4 regions of the Erwinia papayae genome follow, and region 1 is predicted to be linked to each of the others. Evidence: predicted binding sites of a transcription regulator. Region 1 holds the regulator's gene; each other region holds the start of a gene.

Region 1 (3,161 bases):
TGCGGCGCGTGGAACTAAAAATGAATAGTGACGCCGTTGATGCACTGAACCAGCTGGCAGAAGCCCGCAATATCAGTCGCAGCGAACTGATTGAAGAAATGATCATGACGCAACTGGTCAATTCATCATGTTGAGCAAGTCGGCCTCAGAGAATTCCACGGCACAGAGCACAAAGCGACAAATGCGGGAGGATTCCTCATTTATCCACCCGATGCGGTCTGCTATCATTGCCGCTAATATTTTCAGATCAGCCGTCCCTTTTTAAGATTCAAGAGGTTATTAAACTCATGGCAATCGTAGGCATTTTCTTTGGCAGCGATACAGGCAATACGGAAAACATTGCAAAAATGATACAGAAGCAGCTGGGTAATGAGGTTGCGGAAGTTCATGATATTGCTAAAAGCAGCAAAGAAGACCTTGAAGCCTTTGATATTCTGCTGCTGGGCATTCCAACCTGGTACTATGGCGAAGCGCAGTGCGACTGGGACGACTTTTTCCCGACGCTGGAAGAAATTGACTTCAACGGCAAACTGGTGGCGCTGTTTGGCTGTGGCGATCAGGAAGATTATGCTGAATATTTCTGCGATGCGATGGGCACCATTCGCGACATTATTGAGCCAAATGGCGCAGTGATTGTCGGTCACTGGCCTACTGAGGGCTATCATTTTGAAGCCTCTAAAGGGCTGGCAGATGACACGCATTTCCTTGGTCTGGCCATTGATGAAGACCGCCAGCCTGAGCTGACAAATGAACGCACTGAAAAGTGGGTTAAACAGATCTACGAAGAGTTACAGCTTAAAGAGATTCTTGAAGCCTGATTTGCTCCTCTGCTGAGGATGCCAATCACGCAACATATCTGTGGTTTTTTCCTATGAATATAATAGGAACATTTTTGTAACTTTCATCTGCAACACTGTACAATATCGCCATCGACCCTTCGCGCTTCGGGTATCTGCCTGGAGTGCGTCAAGCCGGAAACAGAGCGAAATGTAAACCCGCACGGTGTCGTTGCTTCCCCCGGATGTACAGGTTTTTGCCCTGCCCTCTGCGGCGGTTCTGCGCCTTTCCGGTGGTTTTCATTTCGACACATCAGTTCTATACTGGGTAGCTTAGCTTTTGTTTAGGCCGATGTTCAGGGTTTTTCAGCCACTTAGTGACAAGCAAAGTAACAGGACAATATCCGCATGACTGACAATAACACCGCATTAAAGAAGGCCGGCCTGAAAGTCACGCTTCCCCGATTGAAAATTCTGGAAGTGCTTCAGGAACCAGAGTGCCATCACGTCAGTGCGGAAGATTTGTACAAACGCCTGATTGATATGGGCGAAGAAATTGGTCTGGCAACGGTCTACCGTGTGCTTAACCAGTTTGATGATGCAGGCATCGTCACCCGCCACAACTTCGAAGGTGGCAAGTCCGTTTTCGAGCTTACTCAACAGCACCATCATGATCACCTTATCTGCCTGGACTGCGGCAAAGTGATCGAATTCAGTGACGAATCCATTGAATCCCGTCAGCGTGATATCGCTTCGCGCCACGGTATCAAGCTCAGCAACCACAGTCTTTATCTCTACGGCCATTGCGCAACAGGCGACTGCCGCGAAGACGAAACACTGCATGACGATTAAATAAATCACCTGCTTTGCAGGTGATTTGCTTCATATTTCTGTCAATCAGCCTCATAGTCAGTGCTTCCCTGAAGTAAAACACCGCTTTTCTTCCGAAATGTGAAAGATGACAGATGGCCTGTTTTCACTGTCATTAAAGCTGGCGCCCGGTAACGAAGGCGCCAGTCTGGCGTTTTAATACTGATAACAAAAAAACAACTGAAGTCAGCCTGTGAACCTGACCATCAAAGCTTTTCAGCACGGCTGTAACGTTTTCCATCCGGACTGACCGAGCGGACCATCACATCACCGCTTACCGCAGGTTGTGCAGTGGCATCATAGCGTTGCCAGTTTTTGCCTGCATCAAGGCTGTATTCGATGGTCAGACCAGGCAGCGCGATATTTGCCTCGAGCTTACCATCAACTATTTTTCCTCCTGGTACAGGCAGTCGGTAGTGGATTCCGGTTTTATCGAGTTTGGCCAGCTCTCGTTGCCCCAGCAGATTGGCAAAGCGCTGCCAGTCTTTCAGCAGTGCCTGCTGGTCAACAAAGGTGGTTTTCCCACCCACATACTCTCTTCCTGCCTGGTAATCCTGTTCCCAGGCAGCACGATGCCATGCACGCTCAGCCACGGATAACATACGCGGGAAAATCATATATTCCATCTGCTCATCAGATCTGACGGTTTCACTCCACAACTGTGCAGATAATCCATACGCTCCGGGCCAGCTCTTATCTGATTTGGCACTAAAGGTATTGCCATCGCGATCCACTGAGGTTTCAGCATTCTGTGGCAAATTATTCGGGGCAAAGCTGAATACTTTACGCTCATCGCTGAAACGAGTTCCCCAGTAATAGCCGCGCTCTAATGGATTGACTTCATAAGGGAAATCCATATAGACGTAATCCGGGTTAGAGATAACCACTTCATAGCCTTTGTTGGCCCAGTCATTAGCGGAATCAAACCCTCCCCAGAACAAGGTATCCCAGAAGTTGACTCCCATTCGCTCAGTGGCAAATGTTTTAGCCCCTTCAGCATCCTTCAGACCATCCTGCCATGCCTGCATTTTTTCAATGCCATGCTGCTTAACCAGTTGACTGACCTGGGCTGCGAAATAGCTGGGCAGATGTTCCATATCTTCCACTTTGCCATCGGCAATCATTTTCTGGCACGCCTGAGATTTTGCCCAGGGCTTATCTTCCCGGCTCATATCATGACGCCCGGTCCCTGCCACAGGGTTGCTGACATCAGAATAGCCCGTACCGAGGCGAATATTTTTGGCTTCATCACCACCAAAATGCCAGGTTTGCAACGGCTGTCCTGCTTCGCGGTGCATCGCCTGAATTTCACCAATCACCTTGTCACTGAAGCGCAGGGAAGAATCCAGGCAAGGATTCAGATAGCTAGTGTGGTCATAAAACTGTACTGAGGTGGTATTAGACGTATCGGTCGGATCCAGCAAACGGTATTCAGATGCCTCAGCCGTTTTGCCTTCCTTCATCAGTCGGTTGTAGCGCGCTTCCATAGAGATCACCGCTGCACGCGCATGTGCC
Region 2 (3,161 bases), on a different contig from region 1:
GACCAATTTTCAGATAGCCCGCCTGACGCAGTTTATCCATAACCCCCATCAGCGTTTCATAATCAACTGATTTATCAGCCTGGAAAAAAATGGTGGTGCTTTTATCACCCTGGGTTTCAGCACTCAGCTTCTCCACCAGTGATGCGGCGGTGACAGCATCATTACCAATGAACAGCTGCTTATCGGCTTTGATCGACAGATAAACCGGCTTTTCCGGACGCGGCTGTGGGGCGCTGGTTGAGGCAGGCAGATTAACGCGGACATCCACCGTAGCCAGCGGGGCCGCAACCATAAAGATAATCAGCAGCACCAGCATGACATCGATAAACGGCGTCACGTTGATTTCGTGCATTTCGCCGTTGCTGTCAACATCTTCATTCAATCGCATAGCCATGATGCTTACCCCACCCGCAGTTTCTGCGCGGGATGTGGGCGCTGACTTTCGTTGCTGGCGGCGAGATCAAGATCGCGACTTTGCAGCAGCATGATTTGGGCCGCCACATCACCCAACATGGCTTTGTAACTGCCAATCATGCGGGCAAAGACGTTATAGATAACCACCGCAGGAATGGCGGCGACCAGACCGATGGCCGTTGCCAGCAGCGCTTCTGCAATGCCCGGCGCAACCACCGCCAGATTGGTGGTCTGGGTCTGGGCAATACCGATAAAGCTGTTCATGATGCCCCATACGGTGCCAAAGAGTCCGACAAAGGGGGCGATGGCACCGATAGTTGCCAGAAAACCGTTACCACGACCGGCATGACGGCTGAAAAAGGCCACGCGACGCTCCATGCGGAAAGCCGTGCGCTCTTTGATACCGTCGTTATCGTCCGAGCCCTGCGACAGCAGCAGCTCATTTTCCGCCTCTTTCAACAACTGGCTGCTCTGGCTGTTGGCTCTGAAACTGGCAGCTGTGTCAGCGGCTTCTTCCAGCGAACGGACGTTGTTCAGCGCCTGCTGCTCACGCTTCAGACGGCGTTTAGCTGAAGTCAGTTCGGCACTTTTGCGAAAGAAGATGGCCCAGGTCACAACCGACGCCAGCAGCAGACCAATCATTACCACTTTCACCACGATGTCTGCATGCTGATACATGCCCCAGACGGAAAGATCCGTCTGCATCAAATCATTCGTCACGCTGTCTCTCCAGGGAAAAACGGGAAAAAAAAGCCAGCGCAGATCATACCAAATCAAAAACGAATTGATAGTGGTTATCATTACTATTTGACCAGAGGTTGCCATTTTTTACATTTTCACCGTCCGACAGGGCAGCGCCGGGTCATTTTTTGCTGAATCTTTGTCACTGAGCAGGCTGCCAATTTCCCCTCTTCCGCTGGCGTGTTAACGTTAGCGACATATCACCATTTATTAACTGAGTATCAGCATGAACAGCAGAAAGATTGAAACGGCATTGATTTCCGCCGGACGGCGTAAACGCTACACCCAGGGAGCGGTGAATAGCGTTATACAACGCGCCTCCTCTCTGGTATTTGACAGCGTGGCCGATAAGAAACGTGCCACCTCAGGGCGCGCTGAGGGTGAACTGTTCTATGGCCGTCGCGGCACGCTCACCCATTTCTCCTTACAGGAAGCGATGACAGAGCTGGAAGGCGGCGCGGGCTGTGTACTTTATCCCTGTGGTGCGGCGGCGGTGGCAAACGCCATTCTCGCCTTCGTTTCCGCCGGTAATAATGTGCTGATGGCCGGTTCAGTGTATGAGCCCACGCAGGATTTTTGCAGTAAGATCCTCAGCAAAATGAATGTTTCCACCACCTGGTTTGATCACTGTAGCGGCGCAGAAATTGCTGAGCTGGTGCAACCCAACACCCGTGTAGTATTTCTCGAATCGCCTGCTTCCATCACTATGGAAGTCCAGGATATCCCCGCCATCGTTAGCGCAGTGCGCAGCAAAGCGCCTGAGGCGGTGATGATTATCGACAATACCTGGGCGGCCGGTATTCTTTTTCCGGCGCTGGCGCTGGGGATTGATATCTCGATTCAGGCGGGAACAAAATATCTTATCGGCCACTCTGACGCGATGATCGGTACCGCTGTCGCCAACTCCCGCTGCTGGGCGCAGCTGCGGGAGAATTCTTATCTGATGGGACAGATGGTAGATGCCGATACCGCCTATATGGCAAGCCGGGGGCTGAGAACCCTGGCGGTACGACTTCGCCAACATCAGGAGAGCGGTTTGCAGGTGGCAAACTGGCTGGCGACAAGGCCCGAGGTAGCGGTGGTCAACCATCCGGCGTTAGCGCAGTGTAAAGGTCACAGGTTCTGGAAACGGGACTTCACTGGCAGCAGTGGACTGTTCTCTTTCGTTCTGAAGTCTCGCCTCAGTGACCAGCAGCTGGCCGCTTATCTGGATCATTTTGAGCACTTCAGCATGGCCTATTCCTGGGGAGGGTTTGAGTCGTTGATTCTTGCCAATCAACCAGAGGAACTGACGGCTATCCGCCCGGCAGGCGGGGTTGATTTTCACGGTACGCTGGTCCGGGTGCATATCGGACTGGAAAATGTTGACGACCTGATTGCCGATCTGGCGGCGGGTTTCGATCGTCTCGCAGACTGCCCGGCCTGAAAAACGCCAGATAAATACGTAATAAAACGTTAATCGCGTCAACGCGCAACGGTCAGAATATGAGTACAATTAGCCGCTCAACGCAGTAAACAGGATACGAAATGGCTGTTTTACACGAGATTGTTCAGGCGCTCTGGCGACAGGATTTTGCCACCCTGGCCAGTCCGGAAGTCATCTGGATAGTGTATGGAATTATGTTTGTCACGCTGCTGCTGGAAAATGGCCTTCTGCCTGCCGCTTTCCTGCCGGGAGACAGTCTGTTACTGCTGGCTGGCGCGATGATTGCCAGGGGTGCGATGGGCTTTGTCCCGACCATTGCGATCCTGACGCTCGCCGCCAGTCTCGGCTACTGGTTAAGTTATTTGCAGGGCCGCTGGCTGGGCAATACGCCGATAGTGAAAGGCTGGCTGCTGCACCTGCCGGTCCATTACCACCAGCGGGCCTGGAATTTGTTTCACCGCCACGGCCTGATGGCGTTGCTGATTGGGCGTTTTCTGGCATTCGTACGTACGCTTCTGCCAACCATGGCCGGAATTTCCGGTCTGAAAAACTCACGTTTTCAGTTTTTTAACTGGCTGAG
Region 3 (3,161 bases), on a different contig from region 1:
CTGTCGGAAAAAATTGGACGTAAAAAAGCGATAATGATTGCCGCGTTGCTGGCCCTGCCGGTGCTACCGCTGTGGGCATTCTCCTCCGGCTCCTTCACTATCGGGTTGGGCGCATTTCTGATGCAGTTTATGGTGCAGGGCGCATGGGGCGTGGTGCCCACTTATCTGACCGAGCTGGTCCCGGCGAACACCCGTGCTGTGCTGCCTGGTTTTGTCTACCAGTTAGGAAACCTGATTGCTTCAGTGAATGCCTCGCTGCAATCACACATTGCCGAAGCGCACGGCAATAACTACGGCCTGGCGATGGCGATCGTCGCCGGGACCGTGGCGATATTAATCACTCTGCTGGTGGCCTTCGGGCGGGAGACGAGGGGCGTGGCAATTTCATCTGGCAGTGAGGCAGAGAAAGCTTCTCACTGAGGGAATAACTGAAAGCGGATCCGGGCGATCCGCTTTTCCTGTGCGTCAGCCCGGTAGCTGGCAGACATCCACCCAACTGGCGGACGTCAGTTTCGCCAGCTGTTCCGGTGAGATTCGCACCGCGCTGTTAATCGATCCGGCGGCGGGCAGCACTTCAGCAAAATCCCGCAGCGAGACGTCACAAAACACCTGCAATGGGTTTTCCAGACCGAACGGGCAAACGCCGCCAACGGGATGTCCGGTCCAGTTAACCACCTCATCGGTACTCAGCATCCTGGCTTTACAGCCCAGCATCTCTTTCAGCTTGCGGTTGTCGAGGCGGGCATCGCCCCGGGTAACAATCAGGATGACGCGCTCTTTGACCTTCAACGATAACGTTTTGGCGATTTGCCCCGGTTTCACGTGATGCGCGCGGGCGGCAAGCTCGATGGTGGCGGTGCTTTCCGCCAGTTCAATAATGCCAATTTCAGGGGCGTGTTCGGCAAAGAACTGCCGTACTGACTCCAGGCTCATGCTTATCTCCCTTTTTCAGAACGGCTTAAGCTGCCACAGAGTCGGCTGACTGTAAACGGGAAGACGAGGGATCAGAGTGGATTAAGGGTGCAATTGCCACAACGCTGAACGTTGGGCAGGCGGTAACGCTGGCAGCAGGTGCGGCGCTGCATCTCGCCGTCACGGGGCAGCATGGTGCGAAAGAACGGATTGTCGGAACCATCCAGCAGGGTGCGCGAGAAGAAATAAGCCTGCTCCAGTTCCTGGCGCAGCGGCTCACCCGTGAGTGGAGCCAGTTCACCCAGAAACCAGTGGAGAGCAAAGCCGGTATTGCTCCAGATAAGTTTGCCGTTAATGCCGTCATGCTGTGCAATGCCATTGACCACCGGGATCAGATGGCGCTGAATCAGGCGGTCAACACGCTGTCGCGGTGACAGGTAACGCGCTGTTTCATCCTCGCGCACATCAAACCAGAAAACGGCAGGGCGGCCCGTCTCGCTGAACTCGACCTGGCAATGTTGCGGAGAGATATCCAGCGCACGTGTTTCCAGCAGCAGCGCCATGATCATTGGCGGCATCACCAGGCCTAGATACCACTGCGCCCAGAGTGACTGTAACGGCTTGTTTTCACGTTCCATCTGCGGCTGTTCGCGGTACATATAATCACCGTAGCGCGCGTTGAGCCTGGCGAAATTTTCTGTTGAGGACCAGGCGCTGAGAGTCATACTGCCAGCGGGGGGCTGTTCACCAAGCCTGATCGAATCAAGGAAATAAGCACGATGTTCACTGAATAACGCCCGCAACGAGGCTGCCAGCGGGCGGTTGCTGTGCATAAAAATCAGCGGGTGTGAACCATACTCAGATGCCTGACGAACAGTGGTGGTCATAGGGTATCCAGTTTGAATGGAAGTGCAAAAACAAATGATAATCGTTCTTGATTCTATCTGAGGGGGAGCGGACAGACAAGCGTCTGGCAGAGGGTATGGTCGACGGCCGCGAAAGTCTGCCGTTCTCATTTACTGTAGTGGCATAAAAACAGGATTATTTTTTTGATTGCTGCGAGCTGCCTTCCTGGTGGAGAAAAAAGATTATCAGCTTCAGACGAAAATGAATTTACCGCGGATTTGACGCGCTTTAAGACGTGGAGAAATTATTTAAACGCTACCGCAGGAGCATTTAATTCAGTAATGTCATGCTCAGGTTTATTAGAAAAAATAATAGTTCGGGGCATTTTTGCGGTAATTTGGATTAAGTATAAATAGTAAATTCATTTAATAATTCGGCCAGCTTCATCTGTTAATGGCTCAAAGGGTATCTGCTGGCTGACTCAACCCGCTTTTCACAATATCCCGGTAGGATAAAATAGTATTGCGCCCACGATTTTTTGCCAGATAAAGCGCCCGGTCGGCGTTAGCCAGCGCGCTGTCGAAATCTGTAGCTTTCATCTGTGCGTAACCCGCGCTGACCGTTACGTGGGTGGCAACCCGGTCATTAAAACGATGGGGAATTTCCAGATCGAGAACCGACTGGCGTATCCGTTCCGCCAGCTTGTGGGCTATTGATTCATTAATATTGGTCATCAGCACCAGAAACTCCTCACCGCCATAGCGCGTGACCACATCACGCGAACGCACCGCATCACGGATAGCTGCTGACACTCTGGCCAGCGCCTGATCGCCCATCGCATGACCGTAATTATCGTTATAGGCTTTGAAATGATCGATATCCAACAACAGTACAAAGTGATTGCCGGTGTCGGGAATATTTTCCAGCCGGTTCTTCAGTCCGCGACGGTTATACAGGCCGGTCAGAGGATCAATCATACTGAGTCCACTGTACTTTTCTTTATCTGCATACAGCTCGTGGACCAGGCGGCGGGTAAAAGTATCGCCACGGTGTTGCATCAGCTGATGCAGCGTCACGCCGATTAATGGCAGAGCGATAGTAAACAGGATCATCAGGATATTCTGCCCGTGATCCAACAACAGCACCGCCACCGAAGAGGGCGCTATATGCAGACAAAAAGCGGGTAAATGATTACCCAGAGCGATAACGCTGATAAAAAATACGCCAATCAGACTGAGCATCAGAAAACTGCTGTCAAAATAAAACACTAACTGGTACTTCGCGACAATTTGCCACACCCAAAGTAATCCGGTTAATAACGATACAATATTTAATACCGGAAATTCACCTTTAGGCCTTAAAAATATCCAGAGCAATAATCCGGAACTGAACACGGCCAGGAT
Region 4 (3,161 bases), on a different contig from region 1:
TCGTGTACGCTCCGGTTTCTGCGCGCTGTCCGTGTCCAGACTGGCTGCGACAATAACACCTGGTGGGCCAGTCTCTGAGGTGTTATTCCGGCCATCGCCAGGCCGGTATGGCACAGGATATCTGCCTTTTCGCTCAGACATTTGTCGTCAGCATCGTTCTTCCTGTCGGGATGCGTTATTCTTCGCCCGAGAGTTTTATTTATTTCCGTCTTTTCCATGCCCTACATTCCATCCTGAATAATAAATATCAGTGCGTTTTTTTGCGGTTATTATCGACAGGAAAAAGCGTCATTTTTTTTCAGTGTTTACCATTTTTTAATATTATCAGAACAGTAAGAGGCTTCTCTTTTAGCCTTGTTACCATCGCCAACATCCCAGAGATTAACGTTGAGTGAGGTTGGGGAAACGTTACATTTGATTTTAGTGCGTATTAATTCGCCAGCCACCACGCGATTTTTCCATTATCGTTGATCGGGAATTTTCAACAATAACTTCGCTGAAATTATCCTTTCTGAGGTGGCGATAATTTCTGGCGGGTCAAAGAACATTTACAGAAAACAGGCCAGCAAGGCATTACAGGCAATGAAAAAATTGCCAGGGGCTCCAGTGTCAGCCTTTATGACGCCTTACAGAGATTATAAGGAAAAGCGTAGTTTTCATTCTGTGGCATCGTGATGGCGTGTTCTTTTTTGAAAGATTCAGTCTGGAGAAATTGATACGCTTTGAATTCAATAACATTTGCAGGAGTAATTAAAATCATGGGTGTCTCAACTGAAAAAACAAGCCATGCACATGCTGTTGCATCTTTAAATACCGACCATTCATCACAAAGTAAGAAAGCGAATGCTACTAATTTAACCACAAAGGTTGATATGGTAGAAAATTTATGTGAGACATTTGCATTATCCCAGATTAAAAAATTAAGCTGAATATTTATCCATTTAAATAATTCGGGAAAAGCCCGGTGACTTACCTGTACCGCCCCCATAAAGTTGAATAGCACGCAACAAGAGTGGATCAGGCCCGTTGCCCATTATTTAACTGGAGTCAGCCCCTGAGCCTGGCTACTTACCGGGTGTATGCGGGATTGTTGGGCGGCGGCGGCCGCCCTTTATCATCAGCTCTGCGGATTGCTGGTGCTGCTCATTTTCATCAGGTCTTTATCAACAAAGAACAGGGCTTCACCGCTGTTGCCGACCAGCGCCAGTTTATCCAGCACGGATTTAAACAGCTTCTCTTCTTCATGCTGTTCAGCCACATACCATTGCAGGAAATTAAAGGTGGAGTAATCCTGTGTGGTGATCGCGGCATGTGCCAGCTCATTGATTTTGCTGGTGATCAGTTTTTCGTGATGGTAGGCCTGTTCCAGCACCTCATTCAGTGAATTAAAGGTCACTGGCGGCGCAGCGATGGTGCCCAGCACCGGCATGGATCCGGTATCGCTCAGGTAGTTAAACAGCCGCTGCATGTGCTGCATCTCTTCAGCGGAGTGTTCACGCATAAACGCAGCCGCACCTTCAAAACCTTTATCAGCACACCAGGCGCTCATTTGCAGATACAGATTGGCGGAAAAGAATTCCAGATTTAACTGGTCGTTCAGTTTGGCGGTCATTTCGCTGGTCAGCATAGCGGCTCCATATTTTTTTCGCGGTGAATTTTATTAACGGTATTATTGGGCGCATTATGCACGGCTGTCGCTAAAATAAAAACTCTTTAAGAACCTTTTTATGTCATTTTCGGGCGAATTAACGCAGTGAAAGATAAGTGATAATTATTCTCTCTGTTATTGGCAGACATTCCGTTTTTTAAATGTTTTTGATAACCATTCTTATTATTAATACGCAGCAATTTGAACCACTCAGAATGGTCTTTTTGCCGGATTTATAAAATGACTTCTGTTTAAAAATAATCAGCAGAAGTGCCGAAGGCAGAAAAAGCGATAATTTTATTCGTCGTTCGACATTATCCCTTGCGGAAAGGTGTTGCGGGCCGGGCATTTTCCGTTGATTGGTGTTGCCAGAGCCGCTGCAATCCCTTTCTGCCTGACCCGGCGATGTTCCCGGTCAGCGGGCGGTGCTGCTGCGGCTCGATTGATCGCCAGGTTTCTCTGTGCTGCTGGTCAGCAGACAGGGTTACCGCAGTCGGGTTATGACCCGGCCGCAGGCTGGCGGGCCACAGCTGGTGGGGTCCTGTCGCGCCAGCGCACCATCATGCTGCCCAGGCCGCTCAGCGTCAGCAGTGACACCACGCCTGTCCAGCCGGTTTTCTCCAGCATGATGCTGCCAGCAGCGGAGCCTGCCGCCATACCGATAAATACGCCGGTAAACATCAGCGCATTCAGCCTGCTGCGCGCAGCAGGCTCCAGACTGAAGATGATCGACTGGTGCGACACCAGCGTCGACTGCACACCAAAATCAAAGCCAATCGCCGAGAGGACAATTACCGCCAGCGCCCAGGGAGCAGGCAGCCACGGCAGCAGGAACATCAGTGCGAAGGAGAGGGTAGCGACCGTCGTGCCAATCAGGGTGACCCGCCGGGGACCACGACGATCGGCCAGTGTTCCGGCCAGCGGTGCCGCCAGTGCACCCGCAGCCCCTGCCAGGCCAAAGGATCCGGCTGTTGCACTGCCCAGCTGCCAGCTGTCATGCAGCATTACCGCCAGCGTCGACCAGAAGGCGCTGAACCCGACCGACAGCAGCGCCTGGGACAGCGTAGCGCGCCGCAACGCAGGATAGTGGCACCAGAGGTGACGCATGGAAGAGAGCAGCGCCGGATAACGCATCTGCGTAGCCGGAGGCATTGACGGCAGGCTGCGCCACAGCACCAGGGTGATGGCGGTAACCATCACCGCTGCGGCGATAAACATGCTGCGCCAGCCAAAATACGCGGCCACGAAGCCACTCAGCACGCGGGACAGCAGGATCCCCAGCAGCAGCCCGGTCATTACGCTGCCGACGGTTTTACCGCGCTGTGCGGCGGGAGAGAGCTGGGCAGAGGCCGGAACAATATCCTGTGCCACGGTGGCGGCAATCCCCACCGTAAGGCTGGCAAGCAGCAGCATACCGATCCCGCTGCTACTGGCACTGAATACCAGCGCGCAGGCCAGCAGCAGCCCTTTCAGAGCAATAATCTGTCGTCGGTCATGGCGATCGCCCAGCGGT

The links. Region 1 encodes Fur, which represses iron uptake genes when iron is present. Its sites were predicted from a motif close to ATAATAATGAGAACNACTATCAA; they were not measured.
Region 2: a site for Fur is predicted at 1,199-1,221, ahead of exbB (tol-pal system-associated acyl-CoA thioesterase). Genes of this name have one in related genera too.
Region 3: a site for Fur is predicted at 1,834-1,856, ahead of fhuF (siderophore-iron reductase FhuF). Genes of this name have one in related genera too.
Region 4: a site for Fur is predicted at 1,816-1,838, ahead of ftnA (non-heme ferritin). Genes of this name have one in related genera too.

The regions. Positions count from the first base shown of each region.
Region 1 is NZ_JBZCHT010000009.1:1,851,327-1,854,487, forward strand. Features, by position in the region: gene ybfE (LexA regulated protein) at 1-134, shown strand, start outside; gene fldA (flavodoxin FldA) at 288-818, shown strand; gene fur (ferric iron uptake transcriptional regulator) at 1,185-1,628, shown strand; gene AC3RPL_RS13590 (beta-N-acetylhexosaminidase) at 1,853-3,161, opposite strand, start outside.
Region 2 is NZ_JBZCHT010000013.1:266,347-269,507, forward strand. Features, by position in the region: gene exbD (TonB system transport protein ExbD) at 1-394, opposite strand, end outside; gene exbB (tol-pal system-associated acyl-CoA thioesterase) at 400-1,134, opposite strand; gene metC (cystathionine beta-lyase) at 1,382-2,581, shown strand; gene AC3RPL_RS17360 (DedA family protein) at 2,683-3,161, shown strand, end outside.
Region 3 is NZ_JBZCHT010000013.1:1,385,464-1,388,624, forward strand. Features, by position in the region: gene AC3RPL_RS22615 (MFS transporter) at 1-420, shown strand, start outside; gene AC3RPL_RS22620 (YbaK/EbsC family protein) at 466-933, opposite strand; gene fhuF (siderophore-iron reductase FhuF) at 1,005-1,799, opposite strand; gene AC3RPL_RS22630 (GGDEF domain-containing protein) at 2,217-3,161, opposite strand, start outside.
Region 4 is NZ_JBZCHT010000013.1:225,433-228,593, reverse strand. Features, by position in the region: gene AC3RPL_RS17175 (hypothetical protein) at 759-929, shown strand; gene ftnA (non-heme ferritin) at 1,118-1,627, opposite strand; gene AC3RPL_RS17165 (MFS transporter) at 2,147-3,161, opposite strand, start outside.